DNA from 4 places in the Streptomyces sp. NPDC002520 genome. Region 2 is predicted to be linked to each of the others. Evidence: riboswitches for the same ligand, from Rfam matches in the RefSeq annotation. Region 2 holds a riboswitch; each other region holds the start of a gene.
The links. Region 2 has a riboswitch for cobalamin ahead of ACWD5D_RS33345 (ribonucleoside-diphosphate reductase subunit alpha). Riboswitches for the same ligand answer to the same signal wherever they lie in the genome.

Region 1 (4,114 bases), on a different contig from region 2:
GCAGCCACCACGTCAGCAGAGCGGTCGCCCCGACATGGGCGGCGGTGGCGTGCGGTGTCAGCGCATGAGAATGGCTCATCGGCATGCCGTGCATCGCCCGCATGCCCTGCATGGCCATCGCGGCATGAGGGCGGGCGGCGTCAAAAGCAAGGTGCAGGCCGGCCTGGGTGACCAGCGTCCCGCCACCGATGCCGGCCAGCGAGCGTTCCCGCCCGCCCAACAGACAGCCGGCCACGAAGACCGGCACGAACCCGGCGACCTGCATCCACACCGGCGGCGTCACGCCCATGGCCAGGGCATGTGCACCGGCGGCGAGCAGCACGCACAGCACGGCGAACACCGCCGCGCGCAGACTCCGTACCGCCAGGGACACACTCACGTTCCCCGATGCTGCCATGCCGTTAAGGGATCTTTCCCCCGGCCTGCGCACGCGCACCACCGCCCACGTCCCACCCCGTCAAGCCTGCTCCCTCCTTACGGGTCGGACACGGGCACCGTTCAGTTCCCGGCACCTACGACCACGTGGAAGCAACGGGAGCACGCGATGGAGCACGAGCGCCCCTCTCCCACGCCCACGCCCACGCCCCCGCGCGTCCGGCCGAGGCGCGCGTGCGCCCCGCTCGCACCGGGTATCCCCCGAGCATTCCTCCGCGACCGCCGGTCGGCAGACACCGACGCGCCGCAGACCCGCACCACAGAGGTGGAGAGGCATGACCGACATCAGTGAACTGGAACCAGTGGCGACCTTCTGCGGAGCATGCGACTGCGGTTGTCCCCAGCTCTTCGTCGACCCAAGCGCCCCGGCCGAGCGCCGGATCGTGCTGACCGACGACTTCGGCCAGCACGTCCAGATGAGCGCCGACCAGTTCTCCCACCTGGTCGACGACGCCAAGGCGGGCAAGCTGGACGGCATCGCCCTGCCTTGAGACGGCGGGCAAGTGATCCGCACGTCAACTGCCCTCGGCAAGGCGGGCTGCCCACCTCTGTTCCACTTTGGCGAGCCGCCAGTACGCCAGCGCCGCGGCCCACACGGCAACGAACACCCCGACGATGATGTAGCCGACGTTGTCCAAGTCCAGCCCGGCGATCCAGCCGGTGACGTCGTCGCGCAGGTCGAACTTGTCGTGGAGTACGCCGACGAGCTCGATGGTGCCGATGAGGAAGGCGACGGCGATGGACAGGCCGGTGATGGTGAGGTTGTAGAAGACTTTGCGGACCGGGTTGGAGAAGGCCCACTGGTAGGCGAAGTTCATGAAGGTGCCGTCGAGGGTGTCGAACAGGCTCATCCCGGCGGCGAACAGCAGCGGCAGGCAGAGGAGCGCGTACCAGGGCAGGCCGGCCGCCGCGCCGCTGCCCGCCATCACCATCAGGGTGACCTCGGTGGCGGTGTCGAAGCCGAGGCCGAAGAGGAAGCCGAGCGGGAACATCTGTCCAGGGCGCGTGATGGACTTGGTGAAGCGGCCCAGGACACGGTTCATGAACCCCCGTGAGTCCAGGTGCTGTTCGAGAGCGGCCTCGTCGTACGTGCCGGAGCGCATCGCCCTGAAGACCCGCAGGATTCCGGCGAGCGCCACGAGGTTGAGCGCGGCGATGAGATACAGGAAGGCCCCGGAGACAGTCGTGCCGACGATGCCCAGGACCTGGTGGGTACGGGAGTCGTCGTTCATCAGGGTGCCGGCGAGCTGTGCGCCGCCCACGACCAGGGCGGCCATGACGACCACCACGCTGGAGTGGCCGAGCGCGAACCAGAAGCCCACCGAGACCGGCCGCTTGCCGTCGGCCATCAGCTTGCGAGTGGTGTTGTCGATCGCGGCGATGTGATCGGCGTCGAAGGCGTGCCGCATCCCCAGCGTGTACGCGGTCACACCGAGCCCCATGCCGAACGCCTCCGAGCCGATCTCGTAGTGGCCGGGCACGACGAGCAGGAACAGCACCCCGAAGGCGACGACGTGCAGGGCGGCTATCACCGCCAGGAGTCCGGCGGTGCGGACGGTGTCCTCGCGCCGCCACTGAAACGTGGTGAGTTCGGTGGGCCCGGTGGGTCCTGTGGGCAGGGTCATACGGTCACGCTCCAGCACCTCGTGGATCACTTCGTGAGATGCCGTGGCCGGTCTCCTGGCTTACGGGTGACGCGTGTCCGTCCCGGCCTTCCCATCCCCCTGGCGGCGAACAGTGACCGTGCACAACTGGGACGGAAACTCCCCGATCACAGTGGCGAGGGCCGCTCCGGCCTGAGCCCCTCGAACCACGAGGGACTGTCACCGGTCTTCCCGAACACCACGGCCCCGCAACCGTAGGGGCGGCAGCCTTCCCCTGCATAGCTGCGCAGCCACGCGGGTATTCAAGATCACATCGGGCCCACTGGGAGAATGCCCCCATGCACCTCGTCCCCGCCGAGCGCGCCGACCGCCGCACCATCGACGGACACCGGGTCTGCGACGCCATCGCCGCCATCGGCGAGCCCGGCCACGTCCACGCCTGGGCCGAGCGGTTCTCCCTGCTCTCCGACCCTGGACGCCTCGCCCTCCTTCTGGCCCTGGACCGAGCAGGACCCCTCGCCGTCTCGGACCTCGCGGTCGCGACCGGTATGAACGACCCCGCCGTGTCCCAGGCCCTCCGCCTGCTCCGCGCCGCAGGCGTTGTCGTGGGTGAGAAGGAGGGGCGTGTGGTGCGTTACCGGATCGTCGACCCCGTCGCCGCCGACCTGCTGAAGCACTGCATCGCCGACGGCGACTGAGCGGCGGACGTACGATCCGTCAGAGGTGATCAGGCACCGGCCGCCGCGCTGTAACGGGCGGCGACGTCCTCCCAGTTGACCAGGTCCCACAGCTTGGTGACGTAGTCGGGGCGGACGTTCTTGTACTGCAGGTAGTAGGCGTGCTCCCAGGCGTCGAAGACCAGGAGCGGGGTGCTGCCCTGGCCGACGTTGCCGTGGTGATCGTAGACCTGCTCCACGATCAGGCGCTTACCGAGGGGCTCCCAGGCGAGCACGCCCCAGCCGGAGCCCTGCACGCTACTGGTGGCCACGGTGAGCTGCTTCTTGAACTGCTCGAAGCCGCCGAGGTGTTCGTCGATGGCACCGGCGAGGGCTCCGTCGGGGCGGTCGCCGCCGTCCGGGGACAGGTTCTGCCAGAAGATCGAGTGCAGGACGTGCCCGGAGAGGTTGAAGGCGAACGTCTTCTCCAGCCCGACCAGCCCGGTCGGCGTGATCTGGTCTTTCTCGCGGGCCTCGGCGAGCTGCTCCAGCGTGTCGTTGGCGCCCTTGACGTAGGCGGCGTGGTGCTTGGCGTGATGCAGTTCCAGGATCTCCCCGGTGATGGCAGGCGCCAGCGCGGAGTAGTCGTACGGCAGGTCAGGAAGCGCGTAGGTGCCCATCAGGCACGTCCCCTTTCCGGGTGGGTGATCGTCCGGGGACAGCCTAGACCTCTATTGCGATGATCTTGCAACAACAAAATGAATGCAGCAACATGAGGGATGGCGGGGTCGGCCCGTCAGCTTTCGCACAGCGCGGCACCTGATGCGGTGCGGCCTTCCCGAGAGGTGATCGTCTTCTCACCGGCAACCGCCGGCCCCGGCCGACCCCGCCGCACGACCGCCCCGAGCAGATCATCAGAGGCGGGCGCGACGCCTGGTCTCTACGACTACCTGCTCAGCCGCCTCACGCTCATGAGCGCCGCGTGTCCATGAGAACGCCTCCTGGCACCGCCACAGATTGAGTGGCCGGGCGTGCGTCCCATCACTCGCGCATCGACCGTCCCAGGGGCCCTCAGCGGGTGGCGGTGGCGAGCGCTGCGGCGTACTGCTCGTCGGTCACGGGTTCCAGCCAGGTGGTGCCGTCACCGTGAGCATCGCCGACGACCATGGCGATGTGTGCCATGAGCGTGGTGTCGGTGCCGCCGTGCCAGTGCTCCTCACCGGGCGGGCACTTGACGGTCTGGCCGGCACTGACGCGTACGACGTCGCCGTCACGGGTGCCGACGAGGCCGACACCGTCGGTGATGTAGAGGGTCTGGCCGTTGGCGTGGGAGTGCCAGTTGGTGCGGGCACCGGGGGTGAAGCGGACCAGGGCGGTCGCCAGCCGGGCCGGCTCGGCGGGGGCCTCGATCATGTTGAG
Region 2 (4,114 bases):
GGGGTGCGGCGAAGTGAAGAACGGCGTCAACGGCGTCGCGCTCGGCGTCTTCATCTTCTTCTTCCTGGCCGTCACGGTCATGGGCTTCCTCGCCGCACGCTGGCGCAAGGCCGACAACGAGCACTCCCTGGACGAGTGGGGGCTCGGCGGCCGGTCCTTCGGCACCTGGATCACCTGGTTCCTGCTCGGCGGCGACCTGTACACGGCGTACACCTTCGTCGCCGTACCGGCGGCGATCTACGCGGCGGGCGCGGCCGGCTTCTTCGCGGTGCCGTACACGATCCTGGTCTACCCGCTGATCTTCACCTTCCTGCCGCGCCTGTGGTCGGTCTCGCACCGCCACGGGTACGTCACGACCTCCGACTTCGTGCGCGGACGGTTCGGCTCGAAGGGCCTGTCGCTGGCGGTGGCCGTCACCGGCATCCTCGCGACGATGCCGTACATCGCGCTCCAGCTCGTCGGCATCCAGGCCGTCCTGGACGTGATGGGCGTCGGCGGCGGGGAGAACACCAACTGGTTCGTGAAGGACCTGCCGCTGCTCATCGCCTTCGGTGTCCTCGCGGCCTACACCTACTCCTCGGGTCTGCGCGCCCCGGCCCTGATCGCGTTCGTGAAGGACACGCTGATCTACGTCGTCATCGCGGTGGCGATCATCTACATCCCGATCAAGCTGGGCGGCTTCGACGACGTCTTCGCCAAGGCCGGTCAGGCGTTCAGCCAGGTCAACCCGGCCACCGGCAAGCCGCGCGGCGCGCTCGCCCCGCCGGAGGCCGGCCAGTGGACGTACGCCACGCTGGCGCTCGGCTCGGCCCTCGCGCTGTTCATGTACCCGCACTCGATCACCGCGACCCTGTCGTCCAGGAGCCGTGAGGTGATCCGCCGCAACACCACGCTCCTGCCCCTGTACTCGCTCATGCTCGGCCTGCTGGCCCTGCTGGGCTTCATGGCGATCGCGGCCGGCGTGAACGTCACCAACGGCCAGCTGGCGATCCCGCAGCTGTTCGAGAACATGTTCCCGGACTGGTTCGCGGGCGTGGCCTTCGCGGCCATCGGCATCGGCGCCCTGGTCCCCGCGGCGATCATGTCCATCGCGGCGGCGAACCTCTTCACCCGCAACATCTACAAGGACTTCATCAAGCCGGACGCCACGCCGAAGCAGGAGGCCCAGGTCTCCAAGTTCGTCTCGCTGCTGGTGAAGGTCGGCGCCCTGGTCTTCGTCCTCACCATGGACAAGACGGTCGCCATCAACTTCCAGCTGCTGGGCGGCATCTGGATCCTGCAGACCTTCCCCGCGCTGGTCGGCGGCCTGTTCACCCGGTGGTTCCACCGCTGGGCCCTGCTCGCGGGCTGGGCGGTCGGCATGGTCTACGGCACGGTCGCCGCGTACGGGGTCGCCTCCCCGACCCAGAAGCACTTCGGCGGCTCGGCGAAGGAGATCCCCGGCATCGGCGAGATCGGCTACATCGGTCTCACGGCGTTCGTCCTGAACGTCGCCGTCACGGTGGTCCTCACCCTCGTCCTCAAGGCCGTGAAGGCCCCCGAGGGCATCGACGAGACCCGGCCGCAGGACTACACGGCGGACGCGGGCGACGCGGGCGTGGAGACGGAACTGACGGGCGCCGCCCACTAGGGCACACCCGCAGCGGGCCGCCGGGGGACGAACCCACGGCGGCCCGCTTCCTCTTGCCCGCCGTCATACACAAGTTGACACTCTGAAGCCAGCACAACACACAACAGACACAACATCTGGGGGTGCCACGACAGCCCGGCACTAGATGTATGCTCATCCTCGCTGTCGCCACAGGGGAATCCGGTGCGAATCCGGAACTGTCCCGCAACGGTGTACTTGTGCACGTCCGCCCGCACGACGGAGAGCGTCGCACAGGAGTCAGTCCGAGGACCTGTCGGCAGCGCGCACCCGGCCGCCCGGCTCGGGTGCCTTCAGACGTCCGGGCCTCGTGGAGTGGGCCGGTGGACGCGACGCCGTGCGCGCTCGTGGCTGCCCCCTGCCCTCCGCCAGGCCCTGTGCCGAGCGAGGGAGAGCCCCACGTGACCATCGCGCCAGCCGATCCGGCTTCAGCCATCCCGGCGACCGAGGCCCCGGTGGAGACCGACGGTCCCGGTGCCGCGCTGCTGCGGACCCTGACCGAGCTGACCGCCGACCTGCCCGACGCCGACCCCGGCCGGGTCGCCGCCGCCGCGCTGCGCGGCCGGTCGGCGCGGGCGGACTCCGACGTCGCCGCGGAACTGCGCGAACTCGCCACGGAGGCCGCCGCCGGCCTGATCTCCGAGGACCCCGCCTACTCGCGGCTGGCCGCCCGCCTGCTGACCCTCTCGATCCGCGCGGAGGCCGCCTCGCAGGGCGTGACCTCCTTCACCGAGTCGGTGGCCGTGGGCCATCGCGAGGGTCTCGTCGCCGACCGCACCGCCGCGTTCGTGCGGCTGCACGCCGAGCGACTGAACGCGCTGGTCGACCCGGCCGCCGACGACCGCTTCGGCTACTTCGGCCTGCGCACCCTGCACAGCCGCTACCTGCTGCGCCACCCGCTCACCCGTCAGGTGATCGAGACGCCCCAGCACTTCATGCTGCGGGTGGCGAGCGGTCTGGCCGAGGACGACACCGTGCGCGCCCTCGACGAGGTCGCCGCGCTCTACGGCCTGATGAGCCGCCTCGACTACCTGCCCTCCTCGCCCACGCTCTTCAACTCCGGTACGCGGCACCCCCAGATGTCGTCCTGCTACCTCCTCGACTCCCCGCTGGACGAGCTGGACTCCATCTACGACCGCTACCACCAGGTCGCCCGCCTCTCGAAGCACGCCGGCGGCATCGGTCTGTCGTACTCCCGCGTCCGGGCGCGCGGTTCGCTGATCCGGGGCACCAACGGGCACTCCAACGGCATCGTCCCGTTCCTGAAGACCCTCGACGCCTCGGTGGCCGCCGTGAACCAGGGCGGCCGGCGCAAGGGCGCCGCCGCGGTCTACCTGGAGACCTGGCACTCCGACATCGAGGAGTTCCTGGAGCTGCGCGACAACACCGGTGAGGACGCCCGGCGTACGCACAACCTGAACCTCGCGCACTGGATCCCGGACGAGTTCATGCGCCGGGTCAACGCCGACGGGCAGTGGTCGCTGTTCTCCCCGGCGGACGTGCCCGAGCTGGTCGACCTGTGGGGCGAGGAGTTCGACGCCGCCTACCGCAAGGCGGAGGAGGCCGGGCTCGCGAAGAAGACCATCCCGGCCCGTGACCTGTACGGCCGCATGATGCGCACCCTCGCGCAGACCGGCAACGGCTGGATGACCTTCAAGGACGCCGCCAACCGCACCGCCAACCAGACGGCCCTGCCGGGCCACGTCGTCCACTCCTCCAACCTCTGCACGGAGATCCTGGAGGTCACCGACGACGGGGAGACGGCGGTCTGCAACCTGGGCTCGGTGAACCTGGGTGCCTTCGTCGACACGGCGGCCGGCGACATCGACTGGGAGCGGCTGGACGAGACGGTCCGCACCGCCGTGACCTTCCTCGACCGCGTCGTGGACATCAACTTCTACCCGACCGAGCAGGCGGGCCGCTCCAACGCCAAGTGGCGTCCCGTGGGCCTCGGCGCGATGGGCCTGCAGGACGTCTTCTTCAAGCTGCGCCTGCCCTTCGACTCGCCGAAGGCACGGGCGCTCTCCACGCGGATCGCCGAGCGCATCATGCTCGCCGCGTACGAGGCCTCCGCCGACCTCGCCGAGCGCAGCGGCCCGCTGCCGGCCTGGGAGAAGACCCGTACGGCCCGGGGCGTGCTGCACCCCGACCACTATGAGGTCGAGCTGAACTGGCCCGAGCGCTGGGCGGCGCTGCGGACACGGATCGCCACCGTGGGCATGCGCAACTCCCTGCTGCTGGCGATCGCTCCGACGGCCACCATCGCCTCCATCGCGGGCGTGTACGAGTGCATCGAGCCGCAGGTGTCCAACCTGTTCAAGCGCGAGACGCTGTCCGGCGAGTTCCTCCAGGTCAACTCGTACCTGGTGCAGGACCTCAAGGAACTGGGCGTGTGGGACGCCCGCACCCGCGAGGCGCTGCGCGACTCCAGCGGCTCGGTGCAGGACTTCGTCTGGATCCCGGCCG
Region 3 (4,114 bases), on a different contig from region 2:
CAGGTCGAGGTTGACGACCACGGGGACCGCGCCTACCTGGAGCACGGGGTCGGCGTGCAGCTTGGCGAACGGGATCCGCAGCGGGGCGGCGGTGGCCGCCGCGCGGCCCTTCACCGCCCAGCCGGAGGTCCAGTCGCCGGACACGCCCAGGTACGCCGAGCTCGGCGCGGCGTCGGTGCCCGTGCCGTCGTAGGTGAAGTCGACCTGCGGGGCCACCTGCACGAACCCGGACACCGAGGCGGTGGCCGAGGCAGGGGCGTCCTCGGACGTCGGCACCGTGGCGCCGACGTCGAGCCGGAGGCTGCCGAGCGGCACTGTGGCGCCCTTGGGTCCGACGTGCACGTCACCCGCCTTGGACCAGGAGACCTTCACGTCGGGCAGCAGCTTGTCAACGGCGAAGGATGAGGGGTTGACCGGCACGGTGCCCTTGGCCGTGTCGTCGCCCAACACGGCGTTGAGGTCGGCCGGTTCGGTCTGCACCTCCGTGCCCTGGTCCGATTCGCCGATCACCTTGGTGACCCGGGCCAGCAGTCCGTCGGGTGCGCCGGGCGCCGGGGCGCTGGCGATGACGTCGCCCACGGCGGCCCCGTGAGGCGCGGCCGGGGAGGCGGAGGGGGCGGCGGAGGATGGAGAGGAAGGGGATGAAGGGGAGGAAGGGGAGGAAGGAGAGATGGGCGAAGTCGTTTTTCCGGCACCGCCGTTGGCGATGACGGCACGCCGGCTGCGGCTGTCGTACGAGCTGACGGTCAGCGTGGTCTTGTGCGCCCGCGTACCCGAGCCGGCCGGGCCTGCGGTGGCGGTCGCGGCCGCGTCGGGGGCCGCCGCGACGGTGAGCGAGTGGTTCTGGCCGGCGGCGTGGCCGTCGGTGGCCCGGATCTCTTTGCCGTGCCCTGCCGCGGCCCGCTCGGTATGCGGTGCGGGCGAGGAACAGCCGGCGGCGACGAGGAGAGTGGTCACGGCGAAGGCGGGCAGCAGGGCACGCCTGTGCCTCATGGGTCTGCGCAAGGTCAGTCCTGTGTGGAGTGGGGGGTGGCGAAGAAACACCACAGGCCCGTGGCGGGCGAAGAATGACCACAGGCCCGGCTACCGTGAGGTAGAACCGGTCGGTAACTCAGTGGTGAGGCATGAGCATGCCATGCCTGCGCGCACGTACCCCTCACAATCCGATCACATCTCAACGTGACCTGAAACACGGCGAGTTCAGGTCATCTTGTGGCCGGATTCCGAATGCGGCAGGGGATCGCGGCAGGGGATCATCGGGGCGGGCCACCGAGGCCGGGCAGACCAGTGCCGCCGAGGCGGGTCAGCAGGGTGGAGAGCAGTCCGATGTCCCCCTCGCCCCAGGGTGGTGCGGTGAAGAACTCGGCGGCGGTCTCCTCGGCCGTGCGCCGCATCTCCGTCAGCAGTCGCCGTCCGGTGTCGGTCAGCGAGGCGTAGGCCACGCGCGCGTCACGGGCGTCAGCCTCGCGGGTCACCAGTCCGATCCGCTCCAGGGGCGCCAGCCCTCGGGTCACCCCGGAGGCGGTCAGCCCCAGTGCCTCGGCCAGATCGACTCTGCGCATCCGGCCGCCCGGCGCCTGGCCGAGCCGCAGCAGCAGCGTGAAGTCGGCCAGGCTCACCCCGTGCAGCCCACCCAGGCTCGCGTCGAAGCGCCGTACGAGTGCGGCCTGCGCCCGCATCAGCCGCAACGACGCGTCCAGCGCGTCAGTCATTGCCGGTCATTTCCCGCTCCTCGATTCATTGCCTACTCCTTGAGTACTCAAGTTTATGCGCCCCTGATGCGCGCGTTGCGTCGCTGCCGCTTCCCCAGGGGCGCCTGCGAGAGGTCCTCGGCGCTGGAGCGGAGGTTCTTGAAGCCGTAGCCACGCTCGGTCAGCCACGCCTTCGCCGCCTCCTCGGCCCGTTCCGTCGCCTCCAGGATGTCCTCCTCTTCCTCCCCGGTGTCCGAGAAGCGGAAGACGAAGGCCGGCCGGGCGGCGATGTCGTAGCTGAGATGCCCTTCGGGCGTGTAGGCGGAGTGCAGCACGTCGTGCTCGGCGGCGTCGGCCAGCAACTCGGCCCGCTGCGCGTCGCCGAGGTCGTCGAAGGCGCCGCGGACGGTGATACGGAAGGTACGAGTACTCATCCCGCGACCTTAGGCAGAGCGTGCGTCGCGGCTCCACCGGGTTTCCGGCACCGGACGGCCCGCCTGCCGCCCGATGGGTCACCGACGGGTCACTGGCGCGAGAGCAAGATCGCGTCAGTTGGTGCGGTCTTGGCCATGCACTCGTCACGCGGTACGGTCTGTCCGATATCGACGACGGTACGACGGAAGCCGGTGAGAGCCCGGCACGGTCGCGCCACTGTGTGCGAGGCGCCCTCCAAGGGGGGTGTTTCGTGAGTCAGACCCGTGGCCGTCGTCCTGTGCACCACCGAGATGGGACGCGAACTCCCAGAGGAGGTCCTGCCATGGCGCAGACCGTCGCCCAGCCGACAGCCACCACCCCCGTCGTACCCGCCACGCTGCCGCTGAAGACCATCGCCCCGTGGGCGGTCTTCTTCGGTGTCCTGATGCTGGTCCTGCTGTACTTCGTCGGCGCCGAGCAGGGCGCCACCTCCGTGTTCAACGGCACGGATGTTCACGAGTGGCTGCACGACGGCCGCCACCTGCTCGGTTTCCCCTGCCACTGAGCCGGGGACGCCGCACCCGTCATGAACTCCGCAACGGTAAGAAATCTGCTCGTGCGGGGCATGCTCGCCGGCCTCGGTGCCGGCGTGCTCGCCCTCGGCGTCGCGTACTTCCTCGGTGAGCCGAACATCGACAGCGCGATCGGCTTCGAGGAAGCCCATGCCCACGCCCACGAGCACGAGATGGAAGTCGTCTCGCGTTCCCTGCAGTCCACCGCCGGTCTCGCCACCGGTGTCCTGGTCTACGGAGTCGCCTTCGGCGGCGTCGCCGCGCTCGCCTTCTGCGTCGCGCTCGGCCGCGTGGGCCGCTTCTCCCCGCGGGCGACCGCGCTGCTGCTGTCCGGCTGCGCTCTGCTCGCCGTCTACGTCGTGCCGTTCCTGAAGTACCCGGCCAACCCGCCGTCGGTCGGAGACCCCGACACCATCGGCAAGCGGACCGGCCTGTACTTCCTGATGATGCTGCTCAGCGTGCTGCTCGCGGTCGCCGCCACCATCCTGGGCAAGCGGCTCGCACCCCGGCTGGGCACCTGGTACGCCACCGTCGTCGCGGTGGCCGGCTTCCTCCTGGTGATCGGTCTGGCCTACGCCTTCCTTCCGGCCGTCAACGAGGTGCCGAAGGAATTCCCGGCCACCCTGCTGTGGCGGTTCCGGCTGTCGGCCCTGGCCGTCCAGGCCGTCCTCTGGGGCGGTTTCGGCCTGCTCTTCGGCGAGTTGGCCGAACGACTGCTGAACCCGAAGCCCGCGACCTCCGCGTCGGGGCGGGCGGTGCCGGCCGCGCACTGACCTTCAGGACATGAGAGAGGGCCCTCGGGGACGGATGACCGTCCGGGGGCCTTTTCACGCTCTCGGGGAACCGGCGCAGGCGCTCGTCGCCACCGGGACGGGACGCTCCGGGCACCCGTCATACGACGTCCTTCGACGCGGCGAGGACGTGCCCCACCCGCATGTTCCAGCGCCCGGACCGGCCGGTGAACTCCGTTGCCGTGAGCGGCGGGACGTCGACGCGCCAGAACGCGGACGCGGGTGCTCCCAACACGTGCGCCACCACAGCCCGTACGACCTCCGGCTCCACCACGGCGACCGTCCCTCCGTCGCCCGACCCCGCCGCTTCCCACCAACGGACGACCCGCGCGCACAACTCCCGTACCGATTCCCCGCCATGCGGTGCGGCGTCCGGGTCGGCCAGCCAGCGAGCCACCGATTCGGGCTCTTCGGCACCGACCTCCTCCAGCGTCCGCCCGCGCCACCGGCCGACGTCCAGGCCCGAGAGATCCGGCTGCTCCGAGGCGTCGAGGCCGAGTGCCGAGGCCGTCTCCCGGCAGCGCACGCTGGGGGAGGCGAAGGCGCGCCCGGCGGCGCGCAGGGACGTCGCCGCCGATCCGGCCCGCACAGCCGCACTGTCCTCGATCGAGTCACCGTCGTCGAAGCGGGCACGCCGCAGCGATGG
Region 4 (4,114 bases), on a different contig from region 2:
GCGACGCGCAGGCCGCCTACTTCGTGCGGAACGGCGGCGACTGGCGGGCGGACGGACGGACGCTGCCGCCCGCGCTCGACATCGAGTACAACCCGTACGACCCGGACGAGAAGTGCTACGGGCTGAGCGGGCCGGAGATGGTCCGATGGATCCGGTCGTTCAGCGACGAGGTCCGGCGGGAGACCGGCCGCCGCCCGGTCATCTACACCACCGCCCTGTGGTGGAGCGCCTGCACCGGCGACAGCCGCGCGTTCGCCGACGACCACGCCCTGTGGATCGCCAGCCACGGCGCACCGGACCCGGGGGCGCTGCCCGGCGGTTGGCAGCACTGGACCTTCTGGCAGTACGACATCCAGGGCGGTCTGCCGGGTGACCAGAATCTCTTCAACGGGCCGCAGAGCCGGCTGCGGGCCTTCGCGCGCGGCCGTTGACCAAGGGGCACCTGAGGCGCCGGACACGAACAGACGCGAACGGAACCCCGACCCCCCGTTTGTGACACCCCTACGCCCGCCTCAGTTCACCTTCCGTTCACCCAGGTTGCCTACGGTCCAACAGCCAATGACCTCGAACGATTGCCTGGGTAAATGGAAAACTTCTCGCTGATCCTCGCGATTGTGGTGGTAACCGCACTCGCGTTTGATTTCACGAACGGTTTTCACGACACCGCCAACGCGATGGCCACGACCATCTCGACCGGTGCGCTCAAGCCCAAGGTCGCGGTGGCCATGTCCGCCGCCCTCAACCTTGTGGGCGCCTTCCTCTCCGTGGAGGTCGCCAACACGATCTCCAAGGGTCTCGTCGATGAGAACGGCATTCGTCCCGAGGTCATCTTCGCCGCCCTCACCGGCGCGATCCTCTGGAACCTGCTGACCTGGCTGGTGGGACTGCCCTCCAGCTCCTCGCACGCCTTGATGGGCGGCCTGGTCGGGGCCACCGTCGCCTCCGCCGGCTTCGGCGCCGTCCACGGTGACGTCCTGGTCACCAAGGTTCTGCTCCCGGCGGTCGCCGCACCGCTCGTGGCCGGTCTCGCGGCGATGCTCGCCACCCGCTTCTCCTACGGCATCGGCAGGAACGCCGGCGGCGAGGCCACCCGCAAGGGCTACCGCGCCGGCCAGATCGCCTCCGCCGGCCTGGTCTCCCTCGCCCACGGCACCAACGACGCGCAGAAGACGATGGGCATCATCACCCTCGCGCTCGTCGCGGGCGGCACGATCGCCCCCGGTTCCAACCCTCCCACCTGGGTGATCCTCTCCGCGGGTCTGGCCATCGCGCTCGGCACCTACATCGGCGGCTGGCGCATCATCCGCACCATGGGCAAGGGCCTGACCGACCTGGAGCCGCAGCAGGGCTTCGCCGCGCAGACCAGCGCCGCCACGGCCATCCTGGCCTCCTCGCACCTGGGCTTCTCCCTCTCCACCACGCACGTCGTCTCCGGCTCGGTGATGGGTGCGGGCCTCGGCCGCAAGGGTGGCGTGGTCCGCTGGTCCACCGCGACCCGGATGTTCATCGCCTGGGTGCTGACCCTCCCGGCCGCCGCCCTGGTCGCCGCGGGCGCCGAGTCCGTGACGGACCTGGGCGACTGGGGCACCGGGCTCGTCGCCGTCTTCCTCGTCGCCGCCAGCGCCACGATCTGGAAGGTCTCCCGCCGCGAGGTCGTCGACCACACCAACGTCACCCACGACGGCACCACCGAGCCCGCCGGCGTGGTGACCACCGCCATCGCCGCGGTGACCCCGCCCCCCGCCGGCACGGTCGGCGAGGGCCTGACGGCCACCATCGCGGCTCCGGCCATCGCCGACCCGGCCCCGGCGACCCCGCCGGCCGCCACGGTCTGACCCCGAGCACCCGGTACCTGAAGGAAGCATCCCCATGAAGATCGACTGGGCGGCCATCGGCTCCGTCTTCGGTGTCAGCCTCGTGGCGACCGTCGGCCTGGTGGCCCTGTTCACCCTCGGTGTCACCGGCCTCTCCCGCCGGGAGAAGGCCGCGGCGCAGGGCAACTCGGCGGCGCTCGCGGTGACCGGCGCGTACATCTGCTTCGCCGCCTGCGCGGCCGCCGTGGCGTACGGCATCTACCTGATCGTGGTCAAGGCCTGAACCCCGGGTCCACGGCCCGGACCTGACCGACCGTCCGGAAGACTCCGCCCCCGAAGTGTTCGGGGGGCGGAGTCTTTCGCGTGCCCCCACATCGCGCGACCGGCGCCGATGTGGGGCTCGGCACACTCTCCCCACGCAGGTCAACGGCAAGTTGACGGCTCTTCCGGGGGCGTGGTGGACTGCCGGGGCCATGTACGGCGGCAGAAGAGGAAGCCGGTGCGAATCCGGCGCGGTCCCGCCACTGTCACCGGGGTAGAAACCCCGGGAGCCAGGAACTCTCGCCGCCGGTCTCGTCGAACCAGGGCGTGGACACCCTGAGTGAGGACATATCGCCATGCTCGGCTGCCGATCGAGAACCCGTACCAGGACTGCGCCTTCGCCCACGGCCGGCTGAGCCGATGGGTGCCGATCGCTCGTACGCGTACGGCGCCGCCGCCGGCCTCCTGGGCGACCTGCTCCTCGGCGATCCGCGCCGCGGGCATCCCGTCGCCGTGTTCGGGCGTGCGGCCGGCGCCGTGGAAGGCGCGTTGTGGCACGACCACCGCGGCTGGGGTGCGCTGCACACCGCCGTGTGCGCCGGAGGCGCCGTCGCGCTGGGTGTCGTGGCCGAGCGCGCCGTGCGCCGCTCCCCCGCCGCGACCGTCGCGCTGACCGCCGCCGCCACGTGGGCCGTCGTCGGGGGCACCTCGCTGGCCCGGGAGGCCCGGACCGTCGGGCGTGCCCTTCAGGCCGGGGACGTGGCGGCCGCCCGTGCGCGGCTGCCGCACCTGTGCGGCCGGGACCCGCAGGCCCTCGACGCCGACGGGATCGCCCGTGCGGTGGTCGAGTCGGTCGCCGAGAACACCTCCGACGCCGTCGTGGGCGCACTGGTGTGGGGAGCGGTCGGCGGGGTGCCGGGGCTGCTCGGGTTCCGGGCGGTCAACACCCTGGACGCGATGGTGGGCCACAAGTCCCCCCGCTTCCGGCGCTACGGCTGGGCCTCCGCCCGCCTGGACGACGTCGCCGGCTGGCCGGGGGCCCGGCTGACCGCCGTACTGGCCACGCTCGCCGGACCCGATCCGCGCGGTGCCGTACGGGCATGGAAGGCGGACGCGGCGAGCCATCCGAGCCCCAACGCCGGTCCCGTCGAGGCGTCGTTCGCGGGCGCCCTCGGGGTGCGCCTCGGCGGGACGCTGTCCTACGGCGGGCGCGTCGAACACCGGCCCGTGCTCAACGGGGGCGCCGGGCGCGCCGTCCGCGTCACCGACATCGACCGGGCGGTACGGCTGTCCCGGCGCGTCGGCCTGCTCGCGCTCGGCACCACGGTGGCCGCGCGCGTCCTCCTCAAGAACCTGAAAGGACGGGGCGAGTGAACGGTGGTCTCCTCGTCGCCGGCACCACCTCCGACGCCGGCAAGAGCGTCGTGACGGCCGGGATCTGCCGGTGGCTGGTGCGCCAGGGCGTCAAGGTGGCGCCCTTCAAGGCGCAGAACATGTCCCTCAACTCCTTCGTGACCCGCGAGGGCGCGGAGATCGGCCGCGCGCAGGCCATGCAGGCCCAGGCGTGCCGGATCGAGCCGACCGCGCTGATGAACCCCGTGCTGCTCAAGCCGGGCGGTGAGCAGAGCAGTCAAGTGGTGCTGCTGGGCAAACCGGTGGGCGAGATGAGCGCGCGCGGCTACCACGGCGGGCGCCAGCAGCAGCTGCTCGGCACCGTGCTGGACTGCCTGGCCGAGTTGCGGGGCACGTATGACGCGGTGATCTGTGAGGGGGCCGGTTCGCCCGCCGAGATCAATCTGCGGCGCACGGACATCGTCAACATGGGGATCGCGCGGAACGCGCGGCTGCCCGTCCTCGTCGTCGGCGACATCGACCGCGGCGGTGTCTTCGCCTCCTTCTTCGGGACCGTCGCCCTGCTCTCGCCCGAGGACCAGGAGATGGTCGCGGGCTTCCTGGTCAACAAGTTCCGGGGCGACGTGTCGCTGCTGGAGCCCGGCCTGGACATGCTGCACGGGCTCACCGGGCGGCACACCTACGGC

Region 1: it holds a riboswitch for cobalamin, as region 2 does, so the genes downstream of both, ACWD5D_RS17295 (HoxN/HupN/NixA family nickel/cobalt transporter) here and ACWD5D_RS33345 (ribonucleoside-diphosphate reductase subunit alpha) in region 2, are expected to answer to the same signal.
Region 3: it holds a riboswitch for cobalamin, as region 2 does, so the genes downstream of both, ACWD5D_RS00235 (CbtB domain-containing protein) here and ACWD5D_RS33345 (ribonucleoside-diphosphate reductase subunit alpha) in region 2, are expected to answer to the same signal.
Region 4: it holds a riboswitch for cobalamin, as region 2 does, so the genes downstream of both, ACWD5D_RS38245 (cobalamin biosynthesis protein) here and ACWD5D_RS33345 (ribonucleoside-diphosphate reductase subunit alpha) in region 2, are expected to answer to the same signal.

Annotation. Positions count from the first base shown of each region.
Region 1 is NZ_JBSFXG010000010.1:214,679-218,792, reverse strand. It holds gene ACWD5D_RS17305 (hypothetical protein) at 1-379, opposite strand, end outside; gene ACWD5D_RS17300 (hypothetical protein) at 711-926, shown strand; gene ACWD5D_RS17295 (HoxN/HupN/NixA family nickel/cobalt transporter) at 951-2,060, opposite strand; cobalamin riboswitch at 2,089-2,297, opposite strand; gene ACWD5D_RS17290 (ArsR/SmtB family transcription factor) at 2,378-2,737, shown strand; gene ACWD5D_RS17285 (superoxide dismutase) at 2,767-3,375, opposite strand; gene ACWD5D_RS17280 ((R)-mandelonitrile lyase) at 3,767-4,114, opposite strand, start outside.
Region 2 is NZ_JBSFXG010000032.1:32,172-36,285, forward strand. It holds gene ACWD5D_RS33335 (DUF3311 domain-containing protein) at 1-17, shown strand, start outside; gene mctP (monocarboxylate uptake permease MctP) at 14-1,630, shown strand; cobalamin riboswitch at 1,780-1,923, shown strand; gene ACWD5D_RS33345 (ribonucleoside-diphosphate reductase subunit alpha) at 2,050-4,114, shown strand, end outside.
Region 3 is NZ_JBSFXG010000001.1:50,606-54,719, forward strand. It holds gene ACWD5D_RS00220 (hypothetical protein) at 1-993, opposite strand, end outside; gene ACWD5D_RS00225 (MarR family winged helix-turn-helix transcriptional regulator) at 1,254-1,712, opposite strand; gene ACWD5D_RS00230 (DUF6204 family protein) at 1,766-2,125, opposite strand; cobalamin riboswitch at 2,263-2,413, shown strand; gene ACWD5D_RS00235 (CbtB domain-containing protein) at 2,449-2,670, shown strand; gene ACWD5D_RS00240 (CbtA family protein) at 2,692-3,450, shown strand; gene ACWD5D_RS00245 (histidine phosphatase family protein) at 3,569-4,114, opposite strand, start outside.
Region 4 is NZ_JBSFXG010000044.1:6,290-10,403, forward strand. It holds gene ACWD5D_RS38230 (lysozyme) at 1-431, shown strand, start outside; gene ACWD5D_RS38235 (anion permease) at 585-1,835, shown strand; gene ACWD5D_RS38240 (hypothetical protein) at 1,870-2,097, shown strand; cobalamin riboswitch at 2,256-2,397, shown strand; gene ACWD5D_RS38245 (cobalamin biosynthesis protein) at 2,496-3,449, shown strand; gene ACWD5D_RS38250 (cobyric acid synthase) at 3,446-4,114, shown strand, end outside.